2 linked regions of the Sandaracinus amylolyticus genome follow. The protein of the gene in region 1 interacts with the protein of each later gene in a pairwise test. Links are inferred from orthologs where the notes say so. Each region holds a gene or a part of one and is shown on either strand. Other genes may lie near its edges. The genes, in order: DB32_RS18650 and DB32_RS13660.

Region 1 (11,127 bases):
GGCGTGCAGAACGCGGAGCGAGCGCGCGGCAGCCCGTGCGCCGGGTCGGCGGCCATCACGTCGGTCGCGTGCCACTCGCCCGCGCACGCTGCGTGTGCCTCGTCGACATTCATGCCGAAGCGGAAGCCGTGCAGCTCGGTCGGGAAGCTCGCGGTGTGCGGCGTCGCGATCCGGGTCGACGAGGCGCCGCAGCTCGCGATGAGCGGTGCGAGGACAATCCAGAGACCGCGCATGTCGAGAGTCTCGCACGCGGGCTCGTCACTTTTTTGATTTCTCGCGCGCGTTCCGGCATCCGGGTGCGAGGCGCACGAACGGGTCGCGCGCCGCCACCTCGAGGAGAGACGCGCGTGGTCGACACACCGCTCTCGACGTGCTCCGTGTGCGAGCGCTCGTTCCAGGTCCGCTTCCGCTACCAGGTGCGCGAGGAGCACGGGACCTTCCACTACTTCTGCTCGCAGGGCTGTCAGCAGGCGAGCCTCGGCTACTCGTCCGTGGGTACCACCGCGACGAGCGCCGCTGGCGCAGGCGCCGATGCTTCAGGCTGCAAGTGCGACGTGTGCGGGAAGGGCTTCACGCTCGAGTACCCGTTCCAGGTGCAGGTGAAGGACGGCGCACCGACGCACTTCTGCACGATGGAGTGCCGCAACGCGGCGCGCGCCGGCGTGCTGCGCGTGAACCGCGCGGGCGCGCCCGTCGCGAGCGGACCGCGACGCATCGCGGTGTTCAACCACAAGGGCGGCACCGGCAAGACGACGACGGCGGTGAACCTCGCGGCCGGTCTCGCCGCCGCGGGCAACAAGGTCCTGCTCGTCGACGCCGACGGTCAGGGCAACGTCGGCGCGTCGCTCGGCATCCGCGGCGAGAAGACGCTCTATCACGTGCTCGTCCACGGCGTGAACGCGATGGACGCCGCGGTGCCCGTCGACGATCGCCTGCACGTGTTGACCTCCAACGAGCTGCTCGCGGCCGCCGAGCTCCACCTCGCGACGCGCCCCAATCGTGATCGCGTGATGCGCGAGCGCCTCGGGGATCGCGTCACGGGCTACGACGTCGTCGTGCTCGACTGCGCGCCCGCGCTCTCGCTGATGAACCAGAACGCGCTCGTCTACGCGGACAGCATCCTCGTGCCGGTCTCGTGCGACTACCTCTCGCTCGTCGGCGTGAAGCAGGTGCTGCGCACGCTCAAGCACGTGCGTGAGCTGCTCAAGCACGACGTCGCGCTGCTCGGCGTGCTCCCGACGTTCTACGACGTGCGCAACAAGATCGCGCGCGACTCGGTCTCGGCGCTCCAGGATCACTTCGGCGAGCGCTGCCTGCCGCCGATCCGCGTGAACACCAAGCTGCGCGAGGCGCCGAGCGCCAAGCAGACGATCTTCGAGTACGCGCCCGACAGCCACGGCGCGCTCGACTACTCGGTCCTCGTCGAGCACGTGCGACGCCTCCGCGGCGACACGCGCCTGCTCGACCGCCACGAGGGGCACACCGGCGAGGTCGCCCTGGCCGCCAGCTGAAGGAGTCGTGACGATGGCAGCCGATCCTCACGCGCGCGCCGTGCGCGAGCTGTTCGACGACGGAGAAGTGCGCGAGGTCCTGCGCGAGACGTTCTATCGCGCCGAGACGCCGTCCCGGACGGTCGCGAAGACCACGCCCGAGGCCGAGCCGAGCAGCGGCAAGCGCAAGCGCGTCCAGAAGCCGAAGCCCGACCACTACGAGATCATCTGCATCTCGATGTACAAGGAAGACCTCGCGCGCCTCGACGAGAAGGTCGCCGCGCTCAAGGCGCGCGGCCACCGCCGCATGACGCGCAGCGCGCTGATCCGCTGGGCGCTCGATCAGATCGAGAACCTCGAGACGGTGCCGCGCGGGATCTGATCGCGGAGCGGAGCACGCGGTGCGCCGAGGCGCGCGCCGCGCTCCGCTCGACCTCGCGGTGATCGCTCCGAGAATCCGCCGAAAACAGGGCCGGCGCCTCGCGGCACCACGCGCGCGACGAGGGCACGCGACCTGCTGAGCGCGACACGCGCGCGCTCGCGCAGGAGGCCCTTTGAACGACGTCGCCGCGTGCTTCGCCCGCTTCGCTCCGGTCTGTGCGCTCCTCCTCGCGGCATGCGTCGGTGATCTCGGAGGCGACCTCCCGCGCGCGGAGGACGCCGCGACACCCGCGCCTCCACGCGATGCCGGTGCGCCGAGCGATGCAGCGACGATCGACGCGTTCGTCCCCGACGAAGATGCCTCGACGCCGACGATCGACGCCGGCCCGCCGCCGCCGACCGTGATGGATCCCGGCACCGAGGGCGACGGCGACTTCACGATCGGCCCGAGCTACGCCGACGCGCCCGAGATGCGCGTCCCCGACGACGCGCCGCGCGGCCGCGTGTACCGCTTCTCGATGCAGTCGGAGGACAGCGAGATCTATCCCGGCGTCACCGGTCGCTACACGCGCGATCTCTGGATCTACGTCCCGCGCCAGTACGTGAACGGCACCGACGCGCCGTTCATGGTGATCCAGGACGGCGGCGGCTACGTCGCCGACGTCACCGCCGCCCTCGACACGCTGATCCATCAGGGCCGACTCCCGCACGTCGTCGGCATCTTCATCAATCCGGGCCCGGGCGACGGCCCGGGGAGCGAGCGAGGCCTCGAGTACGATCGCGTGTCCGATCACTACACGCGCTTCATCGAGACCGAGGTCCTGCCGCTGATCCCGATGCGCCCCGACATCCGCGCGGACTACCCGGATCTACGCCTCACGAGCGACCCCGAAGGTCGCGCGACGATGGGCGGCAGCTCGGGCGGCGCGTGCGCCTTCACGATGGCGTGGTTCCATCCCGAGCTCTATCGACGCGTGCTCACGTACTCGGGCACGTTCGTCGCGCAGCACCGCGACGACGAGCACCCGCGCGGCGCGTGGGAGTACCACGAGCACATGATCCGCGACGAAGCGGTGAAGCCGATCCGCGTGTTCCTGCAGGTCGGCGAGAACGATCTGCGTTTCGGGAGCGACGGACTGCACGACTGGATGGACGCGAACCGCCGCATGTCCGACGTGCTCGAGGAGCGTGGCTACCACTACCGCTTCCTCTGGTCGGAGGACGCGGGGCACGTCGATCGACGCGTGGTGCGGCAGACGCTCCCCGAGACGCTGCTCTGGCTGTGGCGCGGCTATCCGATCCCCGGCGTGCCCGCCGACTGATGTGCGCGCGCGGCGCGCCACCCATCGAGGATCAGCAGCGCGGCGCCGACCGCGACGAGCACGTCGGCGACGTTGAACGCGGGCCAGCTGCCGCCCCACGGATAGTGGATCTCGACGAAGTCGACGACGCCCGAGCGCGTGATGCGATCGAGCCCGTTGCCGATCGCTCCGCCCGCGACGAGGCCGAGCGCGAGCGCGCGCATGCGGCTCTCGGGCGAGCGGATCGCCATCACGAAGAGCGCGATCGCCACGACCAGCGCGAGCCCGCCGAGCACCGCGCGCGCCGCGCCGAGATCGCGCACGACGCTGAACGCCGTGCCCTCGTTGAAGCGCAGCGTGAGGTCGACGTGCGGCGCGATCAGCGAGAGCGTCTGCCCGGGCACGTCGCGGAGCGTCTCCTCGGCCCAGTGCTTCGTCGTCAGATCGCAGCCACTGCCGAGCGCGGCCGTGACGAGGAAGAGCGCACCGGCGATCACACGGGCGCGAACGGACTGTGTCATGCCGCGAGTATGTCGCAGCTCATTCGTCCGCGGAGCCGCCGACGTGGATCTCGGGCTCGGTCAGATCGGCGCGCAGCTCGCTGCTGCTCGTCATCGGCGAGCGCTCGCGCGACGACGGCAGATCGCGCGCGGTCGAGCGCAGCGGGTCCTCGCTCGAGGGAAGCGTGCGCTGCGTCGAGATCCGGTGATCGACCGTGGTGTCGAGGTTCGGCGCAGCGAGCTTCGGATCGCCCAGCTCACCGCGGAACATCGAGTACATGTCCGGCGCCTGGATGCCGATCCACGCGCTCGCCTCGACGAAGTCGAGCACCAGCGCGTCGCTGATGGTCGAGCCCGTCTCGAGCATGTCCTTCACCGCGCGGTGCAGCTGCACGTAGTGATCGAGCCGCCGCGGGAACTCGCCGCGCGGGAGCTTCTGGACCATGTGCTTGCCGAACTTGACGAACGCGCCCTCGGGACGTTCGCCGAAGCGCTTGGAGAAGCGATCGAGGTAACCGGAGTAAGCGGCTTCGTAGTCGATCTCGTGCAGCTCGAGGTCGGACACGAGTGCGATTCTACCAGAGGGCGCGATCGTGTCCGGTCCGATCCGCGTCTTCGATCACGCGTCCGCCGAGCGCGATCCAGCGTGCGCGGGTTCCGCCCAGCGCGTACGCGAGCGCGCGCGGATCGGACTCGTCGTAACACGCGAGATCGGCGCGCGCGCCGACCGCGATCCGGCCGCGATCCGCGAGCCCCAGCGCGCCCGCGGCCTCGACGGTGATCGCGAGGAGCGCCTCTTCGAGCGTGAGCCCTGCGTCGCGCACCGCGAGCGCCGCACAGAGCGGCAGATCGACGCACGCCGAGGTGCCCGGGTTGCAGTCCGTCGCGACGACCATCGCGACGCCGTGGGCGCGCATCCGCGCAGCGTCGGGCGCTTTCTGGCGCAGCGTCCGCCACGCACCCGGGAGCAGCACCGCGCGCACGCCGGCCGAAGCCATCGCGCGCAGCCCCGCGTCCGACACGTCCTCGAGGTGATCGCCGCTGAGCGCGCCGAGCTCCGCGAGCAGCTCCGCGCCGCCGAGATCACGGAACTGTCCGATGTGTGCCTTGAGCAACCATCCGCGCGCCTTCGCCGCCGAGAGCACGCGGCCGGCCTCGTCGCGCGTGAACGCGTTCTCGTCGAGGTACACGTCGCACGCGTCCGCGAGCTTCGCCTCGGCGATCGCGGGGATCATCACGTCGATCACGTCGCGCAGATAGCCCTCGCGATCGCCCGCGCGCTCGGGCGGGATCGCGTGCGCACCGAGGAACGTCGTCGTCGTGCTCACCACGCCTTCGCGCGCGAGGCGTCGACCCACCGCGAGCAGGCGCGTCTCGGTCGCGAGGTCGAGCCCGTACCCGCTCTTCACCTCGACCGTCGTCGTGCCGCACGCGCGCATCGCGAGGGCACGCGCCTTCGCGCGCGCGAAGAGCTCGTCCTCGCTCGCCGCGCGCGTCGCGCGCACGCTCGCCGCGATCCCACCGCCCGACGCGGCGATCGCGCGATAGTCCTCGCCCGCCATCTTCCGCGCGAGCTCGTCGATGCGCGTCCCCGCGAACACGAGGTGCGTGTGCGCGTCGACGAGCCCCGGCAGCACCACCCGCCGCCCGGCATCGATCTCGCGCGCCGCATCGCGCGGTCGATCCGCGTCCGCGCCGATCCACGCGATGCGATCTCCACGGATCGCGATCGCGCCGTCGGGCACGATCCCGAGGCGCTCCTTCGCGCTCGGGCCCGCGCCCGCGCACGTCACGACGTGCGCGTTCCGGATGACGAGATCGTGCGTCATCGCGACCGATGCGGGACGTGCACGCCCTTCTTCTCGGCGGTGTCGATCGCGATCTCGTAGCCGGCGTCCGCGTGGCGGATCACGCCCATGCCGGGATCGCTCGTGAGCACGCGCTCGAGCCGCTTCGCCGCCGCGTCGGTGCCATCGGCGACGACGACCATGCCCGCGTGCAGCGAGTACCCGATGCCCACGCCGCCGCCGTGATGGACGCTCACCCACGTCGCGCCCGACGACGTGTTCACGAGCGCGTTGAGGATCGCCCAGTCGGCGATCGCGTCGCTGCCGTCCTTCATCGCCTCGGTCTCGCGGTTCGGGCTCGCGACCGATCCGCAGTCGAGGTGATCACGACCGATGACGATCGGCGCCTTCACCTTCCCGGTGCGCACGAGCTCGTTGAACTTCAGCCCGACACGATGACGGTCGCCGTACCCGAGCCAGCAGATGCGCGCGGGCAGGCCCTGATACGCGATGCGCTCCTCGGCCATGTCGAGCCAGTGGTGCAGGTGCGGATCGTTCGGCACGACCTCCTTCACCGCCGCATCCGTCACCTCGATGTCCTCGGGATCGCCGCTCAGCGCGACCCAGCGGAACGGGCCCTTTCCTTCGCAGAAGAGCGGCCGCACGTACGCCGGCACGAAGCCCGGGATGTCGAACGCGCGCTCGACGCCGACGTCCTTCGCGTGCGCGCGGATGTTGTTCCCGTAGTCGCAGGCGAACGCGCCGCGCTCGACCATCGTGAGCATCGCGCGCACCTCGATCGCCATGCCCTGCTTCGCGCGCGCGACGTACGACTCGGGATCGTCGCGGCGCAGCGCGGCCGCTTGATCGAGCGTGAGCCCCGGCGGGACGTAGCCGACGAGCGGATCGTGCGCCGCGGTCTGCTCGGTCACGAAGTCGGGCGTGATGCCGCGCGCGACGAGCTCGGGGTAGACGTCCGCTGCGTTCGCGACGAGCGCGACGCTGAGCGCGTCACCCTTCTTGCGCGCTTCGTCGATCCACGCGAGCGCCTCGTCGAGCGAGGACGTGATGCGATCGACGTAGCGGTCCTTCTTCCGCTTCTCGGCGCGCGACGGATCGATCTCGACGCCGAGGAAGCACGCGCCCGCCATCGTCGCGGCGAGCGGCTGCGCGCCGCCCATGCCGCCGAGCCCTGCGCTCAGGATCCAGCGGCCCTTCCACGGGCCACCACTCTGCTTGCCACCACTCTGCTGGCCACCGAAGTGCTGCACGCCCGCGGCGACGAAGGTCTCGTACGTGCCCTGCAGGATCCCCTGCGTGCCGATGTAGATCCACGAGCCGGCCGTCATCTGGCCGAACATCGTCAGGCCCATCGCCTCGAGGCGGCGGAACTCCTCCCACGTCGCCCACTTCGGCACGAGCAGCGAGTTCGCGATCAGCACCCGCGGCGCGTCCGCGTGCGTGCGGAACTTCCCGACCGCCTTGCCGCTCTGCACGAGCAGCGTCTCGTCGTCGCCGAGCCGCTCGAGCTCGCGCACGATCACGTCGAACGCTTCCCAGCTGCGCGCCGCCTTGCCGGTGCCGCCGTAGACCACGAGGTCCTCGGGGCGCTCGGCCACCTCGGGATCGAGGTTGTTCATCAGCATGCGCAGCGCGGCTTCCTGCGCCCATCCCTTGCAGCGCAGCGTCGTGCCGCGCGGCGCGCGGATCGTGCGAGCGGTCGTCATATGCGCGGGGAGTTACCACGCGCCCCGTGCACGCAGGACGAGAGGACTCACGCGCGCTCGCGCGCCCGGATCGCCGTCAGGATTCGGACGGAGCGGGCGCCGAGGCCCGGGATCTCATCTCGATTCGACGGAGAAGGCGTCGGAGCCCCGGATCGTTGTCACGATTCGAACGGAGAGGGCGTCGAGGCCCGAGATCTCATCTCGTTTCGAACGGAGAAGGCGTCGGAGCCTCGGATCGTCATCTCGTTTCGAACGGAGAAGGCGTCGAGGGCCGAGATCTCGTCTCGATTCGAACGGAGAGGGCGTCGAGAGGCCGAGATCTCATCTCGACTCGAACGGAGAGGGCGCCGAGGCCCGAGATCTCATCTCGACTCGAGCGGAGAGGGCGCCGGAGCGCGAGCGCTCGTCTCGATGCGATCAGGTCCCCTCGGGGTACCCGACCATGCGGCTCTGCTCCGCGTCCCACAGCTTCGCCCGGAAGCACGCGACGATGTCGCGCGGGTGCAGCGAGGTCGTGCCCTTCGGGCTCTGCAGCTCGGGGATCGACGCCATCGCCTCGGGCAGCCGATAGAACGGGATGCCGGGGTTGAGGTGATGCACGTGGTGGTAGCCGATGTTCCCGGTGAACCACGCCATCACGGGCCCGGTCTTCATGTAGCTCGAGCTCTCGAGCGCCGCGCGCGTGTACTCCCACGTCTCGCGCGGCTGCACGTGCATCTCGGGGAAGTCGTGCTGCGCGTAGAAGAGGTACGCGCCGCTCATCGTCGCGACGAAGAGCGGGAGGAAGTACGCGACGAAGAACACCTCGAAGCCCGCGAGCGCGATCAGCGCGATCCACGCGGCGACGTGCAGCACGACCGCGAGCGCCGAGTCCCAGTTCTTCTTCGGGTTCCGCAGGAACGAGCTCACGCACATCCCGTAGAAGAACACGGTGAAGTACGCGAAGAAGATGGTCAGCGGATGACGGTACGCCTTGTAGACGAGGCGCTGCGTGGGCGTCATCTGCTTCCACATCTCGGTCGTGACCATCAGGTACGAGCCGACGTGCGAGCCGACGATCTTCGCGGTGTTCGCGTGATGATAGTTGTGGGTCTGGCGCCAGACGTTGGGCGGCGTCAGCACGTACACGCCGAACCCGTACATGATCCACTTCGCGACCTTCGAGCCGCGGAGCAGCGAGTTGTGCATGTAGTCGTGGTAGAGGATGAACGCGCGGACGATCGTCAGCCCCATCACCACGGCGGCGATCACGCGCACCACGAGCCACGGCGCGGCGATCGTCGTCGCCGAGAGCGCAGCGAGCACGCCGAACGTCTCGACGACGTGGAACCAGCTGCGCGCGCGGTCCTCCTTGCCGAACTCCTTCGCCGCGGCGAGGAGCTCCTTCGCGCTGCGACGACCAGGCGGCCAGGCATCGGGCGCGACGCGCTGCGACGCAGCGAGGGGACGCTCGGAGGGGGCGGTCTGGCTCGGTTCCATCGTGTTCTTCCGCGCGTGATCAGCGCCCCGAGGACGCCGAAGGCGGTGAGGTTGTGACGCGAGATCGCCCGATTTCAAGGCGCTCCGTGCGAAACCAGGTGCGCAGATCCTTGCGCAGAGGCGCGTCGGCGGGGACGCAGCGAGGCCGGACCGTTGTGCTAGGTTCGCGCGCGTGGAGACCGACAACGGGCTCGCGACCGAGGTGCGGCGCCTCGCCGAGCGCGCCAAGCAGGCCGGACGTGCGATCGCGATCGCGAGCACGCAGCGCAAGAACGCCACGCTCGGGCGGGCGGCGCGGCTGCTCCGCGAGTCCACGCCCGCGCTGATCGAGGCGAACCGCGCCGACGTGGAGCGCGGCAAGGCGGCCGGGCTCTCGGCCGCGATGATCGATCGGCTCACGCTCGACGGCCCGCGCATCGAGAAGATGGCGCTCGCGTGCGAGGAGATCGCGCGTGCGGCCGATCCGGTGGGCAGCATCGACGAGATGGTGCGCCGCCCGAACGGGCTGCTCGTGGGGCGCATGAAGGTGCCGCTCGGACTCGTCGGCATCGTGTACGAGTCGCGCCCCAACGTGACCGCCGAGGCCGCGGCGCTCTGCCTGAAGAGCGGCAACGCGGTGCTGCTGCGCGGCGGCTCGGAAGCGGCGCGGAGCAACGCGGCGATCGCGCAGCTCTTCGCGCGCGCCCTGGAAGAAGAAGGCCTCGACCCGGCCGCGGTGACGCTGATCCCGACGACGGATCGCGCCGCGCTCGCCGTGATGGTGAAGCTGAGCGGCGTGCTCGATCTGCTGATCCCGCGCGGAGGTGAGGGGCTCATCCGGTACGTCAGCGAGAACGCGACGGTGCCGGTCATCCAGCACTACAAGGGCGTGTGTCACGTCTACGTCGACGGCGACGCGGACCTCGAGCTCGCGGAGAAGATCGCGCTCAACGCGAAGGTGCAGCGCCCCGGCGTGTGCAACGCGATGGAGACGCTGCTCGTCGACGCCGCGTGCGCGAAGGAGTTCGTGCCGCGCGTCGCGCGCGCGATGACGGCCGCGAAGGTCGAGCTGCGCGGTGACGCGCGCGCCCGCGCGCTCGCGCCCGACATGAAGGAAGCGACGGACGAGGACTGGGACGCGGAGTACCTCGACCTCGTGCTCTCGGTCGCGGTGGTGGACGGCATCGACGGCGCGCTCGCGCACGTCGCGAAGCACGGCTCGCTGCACACCGAGGCGATCGTCACGCGGCGCTACGATCACGCGCAGCGATGGATCCGCGAGGTCGACGCGAGCTGCGTGCTCGTGAACGCGTCGACGCGGTTCAACGACGGCGGCGAGCTCGGGCTCGGCGCCGAGATGGGCATCTCGACCACGAAGCTGCACGCCTACGGCCCGATGGGCCTCGAAGAGCTCTGCACGCGGAAGTGGATCGCGTACGGTGAAGGGCAGGTCCGCGGCTGACGCGCGCGGACGAATTGGAGCAATCGAGTGGCGACGGCGCGCAAGAAGACGGGCAACGGGGCGAGCGGCACGAAGAAGACCGCGACGAAGAAGGCCGCGACGAAGACGGCGGCGACGAAGACGGCCGCGACCAAGAAGACGACGACGAAGAAGGCAGCGAGCAAGCCCGCCGCGCCGAAGACGCGCACGACGCGCACCAAGGCCGCTCCGAAGGCGGCGCCGAGCGCGAACGAAGTCGCGCGCGGCGTGGCGCTCGCGGTGGCCGAGGCGGCGCTCGACAAGAAGGCCGTGAACGTCGAGATCATCGACGTCGCGGGCAAGGTCGACTACGCGGACTACGTCGTCGTGATGAGCGGCACGAGCGATCGTCAGGTGAACGCGCTCGCGCGCGGCATCGCGGAGGACGTCGAGCAGAAGACCAAGAACAAGTGCCTCGGCGTCGAGGGTCTGCCCGGCGGCGCGTGGGTGCTCATGGATTTCGGCGACGTCGTCGTCCACATCTTCCACCACGACGTGCGTGGCTATTACGACCTCGAGTCGCTCTGGATCGACGCCGCGCGCGTGACGGTGCCCGGTCCGGCGCCCGCGTCGCGCGGATGAAGATCGCGATCATCGCCGTGGGCCGCGTGAAGGAGCGCGGCCTGCGCGACGCGATCGACGACTACGAGAAGCGCATCAAGCGCTACGCGAAGCTCGACGAGATCGAGCTCGAGGACGGCAGCACGTCCGAGGTCGAGGCGCGCTTCCGCAAGGCGATCCCGGCGCGCGCGCGCGTGGTCGCGCTCGAGGTCGAGGGCCGGCGCATGACGAGCGAGAAGTTCGCGCGCTACGTCGAGCAGTGCGAGATCGGCGCGGTGCCCGCGCTCGCGTTCGTGATCGGCGGCTCGTACGGACTGCCGAAGAGCGTGTCGGACACGGCGGATCTGAAGCTCTCGCTGAGCGACATGATCCTGCCGCACCGCCTCGCGAGGCTGTTCCTCGCGGAGCAGATCTACCGCGCGTTCACGATCCTGCGGAACGA
Region 2 (11,201 bases), 1.1 Mb from region 1 along the record:
GCCGCGCTCCTCGCGCTCGCCGTAGGAGTGCCAGAGCGTCAGGGTGGTCGTCTGGCCACGCGCTGCGCTCGGCAGACACAGCGACACCCAGGTCAGCGTGACGCCCGCGAGGAGAGCGAGCACCGCCGTGAGCGCGGCCGACAGCACCGCGCGCGTCTGGGTCCTCCGGAAGCTCATGAGAGCGTTCGCTCGGAGTCCGGATCGAAGAGGTGGAGAGAGCCCTGCGCGATGTCGAGCGCGAGGGTGTCGCCGGGCCGCGCAGCGCGCGCGCGATCCCCTTCGAGGCGCGCGACGAACGGGTGCGCGCCGACCTTGCCGTGCGCGTACGCCTCGAAGCCCATCGCCTCGATCACCTCGACGCGCAGCAGGATGTCCGCGTGGCCGTTCGCGCTGGGCAGCACGTCGTGCGGGCGGATGCCGGCGAGCACGCTCTTGCTCGCGATGCGATCGTTCTGCGGCAGCTGCGCGTCGAGACCGTCGGCGCGGATGCGCCCGTCGACGATCTCGCCGGGCACGAAGTTCATCGCGGGCGAGCCGAGGAACGACGCGACGAAGCGGGAGCGCGGCTTCTCGTAGACCTCGAGCGGCGCGCCGATCTGCTCGACGTGGCCCGACTTCAGCACGACGAGGCGATCGGCGAGCGTCATCGCTTCGACCTGGTCGTGCGTGACGTAGATCATCGTCGCGCCCTGCCCTTGCTCCTTGAGGCGAGCGTGCAGGCGCTTGATCTCGACGCGCACGTCGGCGCGCAGCGCGGCGTCGAGGTTCGAGAGCGGCTCGTCGAAGAGGAACACCGAGGGACGGCGCGCGATCGCGCGGCCCATCGCGACGCGCTGGCGCTGGCCGCCGCTCATCTGACGCGGGTAGCGATCGAGGAGCTTCTCGAGGCCGAGCATCTGCGCGACCTCGTCGACGCGCTCGGCGATGGTCTTCGCGTCGGTGCCGCGCAGCTTGAGACCGAAGCCGAGGTTCTCGCGGACCGTGAGGTGCGGATAGAGCGCGTAGCTCTGGAACACCATCGCGACGTCGCGGTCGCGTGGCGGGAGCTGCGTCACGTCGCGATCGCCGATCTTCAGCGTGCCGCCGTCGGGGATCTCGAGGCCGGCGATGGTGCGGAGCAGCGTGCTCTTTCCGCAGCCGCTCGGGCCGACGAGCACGACGAGCTCTCCGTCGCCGACCTCGAGGTCGACTCCGCGCAGGATCGGGTTTCCCCCCAGATCCTTCTTGATTCCGCGCAGGCTCAGCGACGACACGGGGCGGCAGGATGCCGGAGCCTGCGTGACGTTTCCAGAGGGTTTCTCTCTCGTCGCGGAAGTCCGCGCAATCGCACGCGGACGCTGGCCCGGGAGAGCGTGTGGCCCGTCAGCCCTCGGTGTCGCGGACGAGCTGCGCGCGGCAGGCGCGTGCGGCCGCGAGCATCGTGGCGAGCACTGGGTCGGTCGACGCCTGCGCTTCGAGCGCGACGAGGTCGTGATCGAGACGCCGGAGCTCGGCCGAAGCGAGCGTCGAGCGCGTGCGGCGGGGCGTGCGGTGGGTGGTCTCGCGGTGCATGAGCGACACGAAGAGCAGCGCACGTGCCACGCGCCGAGGTGCGAGATCCGGCGGAAATTCGGCCGTCCGGCCACGCGCCTGGCCGGCTGCTGCAGCCGAGGTTTCCAGCGCGGGACGAGGACGTGTCGACGCAGCGCGCGTCTCGCGGATCGCGGGCTCGGAGCACGCGCGGCTCCGCGCCCGGAGCGCGCGGAGCGCCGCGCGATCACCCGAACGCGGGCGTGGCGAAGCTGCGCAGCACGGGATGCGCGGTGCCTCGCACGAGGCGCGTGATCGAGCCGGGGCGCGGCGGGTGGAGGTGGACGCGCTGCGCGTCGCCGATGCCGAGCCGCGTCGCGACGCGACGAACGATGTCGTCGGGCGCGCCCTCGAGGATCTCGTCGTCGTGCGGGGTGTCGCTCGCGTCGAGGTGCGCGCCGCAGTTGTAGGAGACGATGCGAACGCGGCGCTCGGGGTCGACGCGCAGGTGCGTGATCGACGTGTTCGTCGCGCCGATCAGCGGTCGTCCGCGCAGGCCGAGCAGGCGCATCACGATCGAGCGGATCACGCCGCCGTGGGTCACGACGATCACGCGCTCGCCGTCGCGGCCGCTCGCGATCACCGCGTCGAGCGCGCGGTGCACGCGCGCGTCGAACGTGACCATCGACTCGGCGCCGCCGATCGGCATGTCGGTGCCCATCGCCATCGCCTGCACCTCGTCGGGGAAGCGCTCGCGCACCTCGCTGTGGAGGAGGCCGCCCCACGCGCCGAGATCGAATTCGCGCCACGCCGGGTCGTGCACGAAGTCCGCGCCGATCGCGGCGGCGGTGTCGCGCGTGCGCATGAGATCGGACGCGATGCGTCGATCGAAGTGGGCGTTCGCGAGGCGTGCTCCGAGCTTCGCGGCCTCGGCGCGGCCCTGCTCGGAGAGCGGGACGTCGGTCTGGCCCTGCCAGCGACCTTCTGCGTTCCAGATCGATTCGGCGTGACGAACGAGGACGATCTCCACGCGCCGCAGCATGGTGCGGGTGCCCGCTCGCGTCGACGTCGCGCGTTGCCACGCGGCAGAGCACCTCGCTCCGAGAATTGGCACCGTGCCTGCGTGTCGCGCGCGGCATGCGCTCGCGCTTCCGCGCGCTCGCCTCGTGGGCCTCGTTCGTCGCGCTCGTCGCGATCGCGGGGAGCGTGCGCGCGCAGGGCGAGCCTGCGCCGACGACCGGCCTACCGCCGCCCGACGAGCCGCTCGATCTCTCGACACCGCGCCGCGCGCTCCGCTACTTCGACGGCGCGGTCGCCGACGGAGAGTGGATCGACGCCGCGCGCGTGCTCGACCTGCGCGACGTGCCGCCGGAGCGCGCGGTCCCGCGCGGAGAAGGCGCAGCGCGCGCGATCGACGCGGTGCTGACCGATCGCGGCGTGACGCCCGAGTCGCTCCCCGACGAGGCCGAGCCCGGCGGATCCCACGTCGTCGGCGTGGCGTGGATCCCCGGTGTCGAGCCCGGCGTGGTGATGCGGCGCCTCTTGCGCGACGGACGGCCCGTCTGGGTGTTCTCGCGCACCACCGTGCGGGTCGCGCCCGATCTCGCGGCGCGCATCGATCGCGGACCGATCGGGAATCGCCTCGGGCCCGCGCTGCGCGAGCCGCGCTTCGCCGAGCTCGAGCCGTGGCAGTGGATCGGCAGCGCGCTCGCGCTCGTGATCGCGGCGGTGCTCGCGACCGCGACCGGGCGCGCGCTGGTCTGGCTCGTCTGGCGATCGCTGCGCCGCGAGGAGCGCGCGAAGCTGGGACGCGCCGTGAAGCGAGTGCGTCCGCCGGCGAGGCTCGCGCTGACGCTCGCGTACCTCGGGCTGCTCGCGATCCTGCTGCGCTACCCGCCCAGCATCGTCGCCGTGCTCGCGGACGCGTATCGCGCGGCGTGGATCGTCGCGGTCGGATGGCTCGTGGTGCGCGGCATCGACTTCGCGGCGCAGGCGGCGTCGGAGCGCGCCGCCGCGCGGCAGGGCTGGCGCGCGCGCATGGTGCGGACGCGCGTGATCCTCTTGCGGCGCGCGCTCAACGTCGTCGCGACCGTCGTGTTCGCGTCCGTGCTGCTGCTGCAGTTCCCGCCGGTGCGCGAGGTCGGCGTGTCGCTGCTCGCGTCGGCCGGCGTCGCGGGCGTCGTCGTCGGCATCGCGGCGCAGCGCACGCTCGGGAACCTGCTCGCGGGGATCCAGCTCTCGTTCACGCAGCCGCTGCGCGTCGGCGATCAAGTGGTGATCGAGAACGAGTTCGGCACCGTCGAGGAGGTGAACCTCAGCTACGTCGTGGTGCGGGTGTGGGATCAGCGATGTCTGATCGTGCCGATGGCGCGCCTGCTCGAGCTGCCCTTCCAGAACTGGACGCGCGCCGCCGACGATCTCATCGGCGACGTCTTCTTCTACGTCGACTTCGCGACGCCGATCGAGCGGCTGCGCCCCGAGATCGAGCGCTTCGTGCGCGCGCATCCGCTCTGGGACCGTCGCGTGCTCGGGGTGCAGGTCGTCGAAGCGACCGAGCGCGCGGCGAAGGTGCGCGTGCTCGTGAGCGCGCGCGACGCGGGCTCGACGTGGGATCTGCGCTGCGCGACGCGCGAGTTCGTGCTCGGGCTGCTGCAGCGGCTCGAGGGCGGACGCTATCTGCCGCGGATGCGCCTCGACGACGTCGAGCGACCGAGCGAGGGCTCGGGCGCGCGACGCCTCTCGTGATCAGGGCGCCGGATAGACACGCTGGACGCGCGCGTCGATGCGCACGCGGCTCCCGCGCTCGGCGGCGCGCGGCGCGTGACGCGGGACGTGCGCGCGCACCGTGGGCCCGCCGTCGATCGTCGCCTCGAGCTGGATGCGCTCGCCGAGATCCGCGATGCGCGAGATCGTCGCGTGCGCGTCGCCGTCGTCGGCCGGCGCGACGTCGAGATCGCCCGCGCGCACCGCGATGCGCACGCGCTCGCCGGTGCGCGCGCCGACCACCGGAAGGCGCAGCGCGCCGATCGCGATCGCGCCGTTCTCGACGACGCCCTCGAGCACGTTCACGTCGCCGAGGAACGACGCGACGAACGCCGTCGCGGGCGCGTCGTAGAGCGCGGTGGGCGAGCCCTCCTGCTCCACGCGCCCTTCGTTCATCAGCACCACGCGATCGGCGATCTCCAGCGCCTCTTCCTGATCGTGGGTGACGAGCACCGTCGTGACGTGCAGCTCGTCGTGGAGCGTGCGCAGCCACGCGCGCAGCTGGCGTCGCACCTTCGCGTCGAGCGCGCCGAAGGGCTCGTCGAGCAGCAGCACCTGGGGCTCGACCGCGAGCGCGCGCGCCAGCGCGACCCGCTGCCGCTGACCGCCCGAGAGCTGCGACGGATGCCGCTGCGCCATTCCCTCGAGCTGCACGAGCGAGAGCAGCTCGTGCACGCGCGCGCGGATCGTCTCTTCGCTCGGTCGCTCCTTGCGCGGCTTCACGCGCAGCCCGAACGCGACGTTCTCGAACACCGTCATCTCGCGGAAGAGCGCGTAGTGCTGGAACACGAAGCCCACGCCGCGCTCCGCGACGCCCGATGCCGACACGTCGCGCCCCGAGAAGAGCACGCGCCCCGCGTCGGGCGCCTCGAGCCCCGCCATCACGCGCAGCAGCGTGGTCTTGCCCGAGCCCGAGGGACCGAGCAGCGCCACGAGCCCGCCCCGCTCGATGCGCACGGTCACGTCGCGCAGCGCGTGGTGCGCGCGATATCGCTTGGTCACGCCGATCGCTTCGATGCTCATGCGAGCGCTCCTCGGTTCTTCGCGCGCTGCTCGAGCAGCGCCTTCAACGTCAGCGTCACGAGGCCCGACAGCGCGAGCAGCGACGCGACCGCGAACGCCGCGACGAAGTCGTACTCGCCGTAGAGCACCTCGACGTGCAGCGGCAGCGTGTTGGTCTCGCCGCGGATGTGACCGCTCACGACGCTCACCGCGCCGAACTCGCCGGCGGCACGCGCCGCGCAGAGCACACATCCGTAGAGCACGCCCCACTTGATGCGCGGCAGCGTCACGCGCGTGAGGATCGACCAGCCGCCCGCGCCGAGGCTCGCGGCGGCCTCTTCTTCTTCGCGGCCCTGCGCCTCGAGCAGCGGCACGAGCTCGCGGGTCACGAAGGGCAACGTCACGAACAGCGTCGCGAGGATCACACCGGGCACCGCGTACACGATGCGGATGTCGTGATCGGCGAGCATCGGCCCGAAGATCCCGCGCGCGCCGAAGAGCAGCACGAAGAGCAGGCCCGACACGACGGGCGACACCGCGAACGGCAGGTCGACGATCGTCAGCAGCGCGCCCTTGCCCGGGAAGTCGTAGCGCGTGATCGCCCACGCCGAGGCGATGCCGAACGCCGCGTGGAACGGCACGACGACCGCGACCACGAGCGCGGTGAGCTCCAGCGCGTGCAGCGTGTCGGCGTCGGAGATCGCGGCGGCCCAGCGCGCGGGACCTTCGGCGAACGCCTCGACGAACACCACCACGAGCGGCAGCACCAGCAGCACGATCATCGCGACGAGCGAGATCGCGACGATCGCCCACGCCGCGCGCCCGCGCGGCCGCTCACGCGCCCTGTGCGCCACGATCCACCAGCCTTCGTTGCGCGGCGTTCACCGCGAAGAGCAGCCCCGCCGACGCGACCAGCATCGCGAGCGCGACGACCGCGGCGCTCGCGTAGTCGTAGCTCTCGAGGTGCGAGAGGATCCGCAGCGGCGCGATCTCGGTGCGCATCGGCATGTTGCCCGCGATGAACACGACCGAGCCGTACTCGCCGAGCGCGCGTGCGAACGCGAGCGTGGTGCCCGCGACGATCGACGGCATCAGCGAGGGCAGGATGACGCGCAGGAACGTCTGGGCGCGCGACGCGCCGAGCGACGACGCGGCCTCTTCGATCTCGGCGGGCAGATCCTCGATCACCGGCTGCACCGTGCGCACCACGAACGGCAGCCCGGTGAAGAGCAGCGCGATCGCGATGCCCACGCGGTTGAACGCGAGCTCGATCCCGAGCGGCGCGAAGAGCGCGCCGATCCATCCGCTCGGCGCGCACAGCGCGGTGAGCGCGATGCCCGACACCGCGGTCGGCAGCGCGAACGGCACGTCGACGATCGCGTCGAGCAGCCTTCGACCGGGCAGGTCGTAGCGCGCGAGCGTCCATGCGATCGCGACGCCGAGCGGCGCCGCGACGAGCGCGGCGACGGCCGACGCGCCCACGCTGAGCCCGACCGCTGCGAGCGTGCGCGCGTCGGTGAGCGCGCGGACGATCGTGTCCCACGGCGCGCGCGCGACCGCGAGCACGAGCGCGCCGAGCGGCACGAGCACGAGCACCACGAGCACGGTGCCGGTGATCGCGAGCGACGGCGCGAAGCCCGGGATCGATCGCGGAGGGCGTGCCGCGCGCGGAGCGACGGTCGGCGTCGCCTCCGCCTCGGCGGCGACGGGCGTGGTGGTCACGTTCCGCCCTGCCCCGGCTGGTAGATTCGATCGAAGAGCGCGCCCTCCGCGAAGTGCGTCGCGTGCGCGCGCTCCCATCCGCCGAACACCTCTTCGACGGTGAAGAGCGTCATCGTGGGGAACGACTGCGCGTACCGCGCCGCGACGTCGGCGTCGCGCGGTCGGTAGTGCTGGCGCGCCGCGATCTCCTGCGCCTCGGTCGACCAGAGGTGCCGGAGGTACGCCTCCGCGACCTCGCGCGTGTGGTGGCGCTCGACGTTGCGATCGATCCACGCGGCCGGCGGCTCGGCGAGGATGCTCTCGCTCGGGATCACGATCTCGAGCCCCGCGTCGGGGCTCTCCGCGAGCAAGAGGTGCGCTTCGTTCTCCCACGTGAGCAAGACGTCGCCGATGCCGTTGCGCGCGAACGTCGTCGAGCTGCCGCGCGCGCCCGAGTCGAGCACCGGCACGCGCTGATAGAGCGCGCGCACCATCTCGGTGCCCGCCTCGTCGCCGGTGCGTCCGTCGTATCCGTGGCGCAGCGCGTATCCGTACGCGCCGAGGTAGACGTAGCGCGCGCCGCCCGACGTCTTCGGGCTCGGCGCGATCACCTGCGTCTCGCCGCGCACGAGATCGTTCCAGTCGCGGATCCCGCGCGGGTTGCCCCGCCGTACGACGAACACGATCGTCGAGTAGAAGGGCGAGCTGTGATCGGGGAGGCGCGCGGCCCACTGCGGGTCGAGCAGGTGCTGTCCCTCGCGCGCGATCGCGTCGACGTCGAAGGGCAGCGCGAGGCTCACCACGTCCGCGTCGAGCCCGTCGATCACCGCGCGCGCCTGACGGCCCGAGCCTCCGTGCGACATGCGGATCTCGACGCGCTGTCCGCCGTGATCGCGCGCCCACGCGCTCGCGAAGGTCGGGTTTATCTCGGCGTAGAGCTCGCGCGTCGGATCGTTCGAGACGTGGAGCAGCGTGAGAGTCCCCTGCCCGTCGCTCGCGCCGCCGCCGGAACAAGCGGAGAGCGTGATCAGCAGCGCGGAGGAGAGGAGCAGTGGAAGAGCGCGGGCTCGCATCGCGCGGCGCCCTTCGCCAGAGGTATGCCAGCGCGAGAGCCCCGCGGTTTTCACGGGCTGCTCGGCCGCGCCCGTGACCCATCACGGGAGATCCTGGCCTTCCGTGCCAGAGCACGGGAGAATCCGTGAGATGTCACGGATTCCCCCGCGCCGGTCACGGGCCGAAGTCCACGACCGTAGAGGCACCAAGGGTCTCGACACGGGCACGCCTCGTGCTGAGCGCGCCAAGCCCACGATGATGCTCGAGCTCGAGATCTGGCGCGAGGCGTGTCGTCACCTCGACATCCACGACTCGCTCTCGCGCATGTTGCCGGTGCTCGCGAGGCACCTCCCGATCGACGCGATCACCCTGCGCAGGCTCGACGTGCCGCGCGCGCGCCTCGAGACGGTCGCGCAGGTCGGCCGCACGGTCGACGTGACGCAGGCGCCGTTCGAGTTGCCGTCGCCGCAGATGGCGCGCGTGCTCGCGCTGTTCGAGCGACGCACCGCGCATGCGACGCAGCTCGACGGTGACGATCCCCTCTTCGGCGCGACGCCGGGCGAGGATCGAGCGCGCGTCGCGAGCGACGTGATCGTCGCGCCGCTCGCCGACGACGACGGCCCCGCCGGCGTGCTCGCGCTGATCGCGCGCGATGGCGCGAAGGTGAGCGCGGACCACGCGAAGCTCGTGAGCACGATCGTCGAGCCGCTCGTCGTGGCGCTCGCGAACGATCGCCGCGTGCACGAGCTCGCGCAGCTCCGCGAGGCGGCGCTCGCCGAGAACCGCGCGCTGCTCACGCGGCTCAATCGCCAGAGCATCGTCGAGTCGATCATCGGCGAGCGCGGCGGCTTGCGCACGCTGATGGAGCGCGTCGAGCAGGTCGCGAACGCCGACGTGCCGGTGCTGCTGCTCGGCGAGACCGGCTCGGGCAAAGAAGTGATCGCGCGCGCGCTCCACGAGCGATCGCGGCGGCGCGAAGGGCCGATGGTGCGCGTGAACTGCGGCGCGATCCCGAGCGAGCTGATCGACAGCGAGCTCTTCGGGCACGAGCGCGGCTCGTTCACCGGCGCGGTGGGCACGCGCAAGGGCTGGTTCGAGCGCGCCGACGGCGGGACGCTCCTGCTCGACGAGGTCGGCGAGCTGCCCGCGGCGGCGCAGGTGCGCCTCTTGAGGATCCTGCAGGAGGGCACGCTCGAGCGCGTCGGCGGTCAGCGCACGCTTCACGTCGACGTTCGCATCGTCGCGGCGACGCATCGCGATCTGCATCAGATGGTGCAAGCGGGTCAGTTCCGCGAGGACCTCTGGTATCGACTCTCGGTGTTCCCGCTGCGCCTGCCACCGGTGCGCGAGCGGCTCGAAGATCTCCCCGAGCTCGCGTCGCACTTCGCGGCGCGCGCGGGCGCGCGGCTCGGCGCAGGACCGCTCACGCCGACGCGCGAGGATCTGCACCTGCTGCTCGCGTACTCGTGGCCGGGCAACGTGCGCGAGCTCGCGGCGGTCATCGAGCGCGCGGCGATCCTCGGGCACGGCAGGAAGCTCGAGGTCGCGGCGGCGCTCGGCCTCGGCGGGCCGCTGCCGACGCCGTCGCGCCTCCCCGCGAGCACGCCGCGCGCGGAGACGAACGGGCACGGAACGACGCTGCCCGCGATCGACGCGAGGTCGCAGAAGCTCGACGACGTGGTCGTCGCGCACATCGAGCGTGTGCTCGCGTCGACGCGCGGTCGCATCGAGGGCCCGAAGGGCGCGGCCGCGCTGCTCGGCATCAACCCGCACACGCTGCGCGCGCGCATGAGGAAGCTGCGGCTCGACTGGAGCCGGTTCCGCGGCGCCGACGCCGACTGATCGCGCTGCGTGACCCGATCGGCGCGCGTCGCGCCACTGGCGCTCCTGGGACCCCAGGAGGACCATGTCGCCTCGCGATCGATCGACGAACGGCCCGGCAGAGCGACGGCTGCGACGTCGCGTGTTCCTCACCGCGCTCGGGCTCGGTCTCGCCGCGCCGTTCGCGACGCGCCTCGCGCGGCTCGTGAGCGCGCAGGCGGAGCGACCGAAGCGGCTCTTCGTCTTCTACGTGCCGCACGGCGCGCCGCCCGAGCACATGAACCCCGTCGGGTCGGGCGCGAGCTTCTCGCTCGAGGGCAGCGGGGTCGGCGTGTTCGGCCCGCTCGAGCGATGGAAGCACCTGACGACGGTGCTGCGCGGGCTCGAGATCAAGGATCACTCGAACCACGCGGCGATCCGCGCAGTGCTCACCGACGGCGGCGACGTGTCGATCGACTTCGCGATCGCGCGCGCGCTCGAGACGCGGCCGCTCGTGCTCGGCGCGCTGCCGCATCGCGCGGGTGGGCTCGACGCGGATTCGTTCCTGGTGCGCGACGGCGAGTGGGTGCGGCCGATCTCGAACCCGGTGCGCGCCTACGACGAGACGTTCGCGGGCATCGGCGGCGGCACCGGGCCCGATCCGGTCTCCGACGAGGTCGCGTTCCGCAACGCCGCGCTCGAGCTCACCGAGGGCGAGCTCGACACGCTGTCGCGCTCGCTCCGTGGGCTCACGCGCGAAGAGGACAAGCTCGCGCGGCACCTCGCGGCGGTGCGCACGCTGCGCGCGGAGATCGAGATGCCGCCGCCGGGCGGTGGCGGGACGTGCACGACGCGTCCGGCGATCGCGCGCGTGGACGCGCTGCGGGGGAACGACGACGCGTTCTTCCTCCGCGACGAGAACTTCGGCGCGATCGCGCAGGCACAGGTCGAGATCGCGGCGAACGCGCTGCTCTGCGGCGTGACGCGCGTCGCGACGATCCAGAACATGTACGTGAACGCCAACGTGCCCTTCGGGCACATCGGCATTCCCGAGGGGCACCACGAGCCGATCTCGCACTCGCTCAACGGACCGGGGCGCGAGAAGTTCGCGCGGTGTCAGCGCTGGATGTACGAGCAGGTCGCGCGCGTCGCGGAGATCCTCGACGTGCCCGATCCCGAAGATCCGTCGCACACCGCGCTCGAGAACTCGGTGCTGCTCGTGACGAGCGAGATCGCGGACGGCAACGGGCACCTCTCGCGCAAGGCCGAGGTGTGGGTCGAAGGTCGCGCGCACCAGCAGTTCGTCCCGACGGTCGTGATCGGCGGCGGCGGCGGCGCGCTGCGCGGTGGTCAGGTGATCGACTTCGAGAACC

Evidence for each region.
Region 2: the proteins of DB32_RS18650 (region 1) and DB32_RS13660 interact in binary tests that used the Escherichia coli proteins (3 or more experiments, as listed by UniProt). The link is inferred for Sandaracinus amylolyticus from one-to-one orthologs.

Annotation. Positions count from the first base shown.
Region 1 is NZ_CP011125.1:4,383,916-4,395,042, forward strand. Bases 8,080-10,971 are described here. They hold DB32_RS18650 (glutamate-5-semialdehyde dehydrogenase), read left to right. Parts: upstream 8,080-8,837; coding sequence 8,838-10,106; downstream 10,107-10,971. Other genes in these bases: DB32_RS18645 (fatty acid desaturase family protein), read right to left, coding at 8,080-8,665; rsfS (ribosome silencing factor), read left to right, coding at 10,134-10,706; DB32_RS18660 (23S rRNA (pseudouridine(1915)-N(3))-methyltransferase RlmH), read left to right, coding at 10,703-10,971. Outside these bases: DB32_RS18605 (hypothetical protein), read right to left, coding at 1-233; DB32_RS18610 (ParA family protein), read left to right, coding at 348-1,511; DB32_RS18615 (hypothetical protein), read left to right, coding at 1,525-1,872; DB32_RS18620 (alpha/beta hydrolase), read left to right, coding at 2,045-3,193; lspA (signal peptidase II), read right to left, coding at 3,163-3,693; DB32_RS18630 (hypothetical protein), read right to left, coding at 3,713-4,237; hutI (imidazolonepropionase), read right to left, coding at 4,248-5,501; hutU (urocanate hydratase), read right to left, coding at 5,498-7,186; more of DB32_RS18645, read right to left, coding at 7,604-8,079; more of DB32_RS18660, read left to right, coding at 10,972-11,127. UniProt on the Escherichia coli protein: Catalyzes the NADPH-dependent reduction of L-glutamate 5-phosphate into L-glutamate 5-semialdehyde and phosphate. The product spontaneously undergoes cyclization to form 1-pyrroline-5-carboxylate.
Region 2 is NZ_CP011125.1:3,245,696-3,256,896, reverse strand. Bases 3,276-6,241 are described here. They hold DB32_RS13660 (sulfate/molybdate ABC transporter ATP-binding protein), read right to left. Parts: upstream 5,296-6,241; coding sequence 4,255-5,295; downstream 3,276-4,254. Other genes in these bases: cysT (sulfate ABC transporter permease subunit CysT), read right to left, coding at 6,109-6,241; cysW (sulfate ABC transporter permease subunit CysW), read right to left, coding at 5,292-6,080; DB32_RS13665 (mechanosensitive ion channel family protein), read left to right, coding at 3,276-4,254. In the rest of the region: DB32_RS13685 (extracellular solute-binding protein), read right to left, coding at 1-177; DB32_RS13680 (ABC transporter ATP-binding protein), read right to left, coding at 174-1,253; DB32_RS13675 (hypothetical protein), read right to left, coding at 1,363-1,581; DB32_RS13670 (histidine phosphatase family protein), read right to left, coding at 1,757-2,539; more of DB32_RS13665, read left to right, coding at 2,647-3,275; more of cysT, read right to left, coding at 6,242-6,996; DB32_RS13645 (sulfate ABC transporter substrate-binding protein), read right to left, coding at 6,993-8,048; DB32_RS13640 (sigma-54 interaction domain-containing protein), read left to right, coding at 8,179-9,870; DB32_RS13635 (DUF1552 domain-containing protein), read left to right, coding at 9,935-11,201. UniProt on the Escherichia coli protein: Part of the ABC transporter complex CysAWTP involved in sulfate/thiosulfate import. Responsible for energy coupling to the transport system.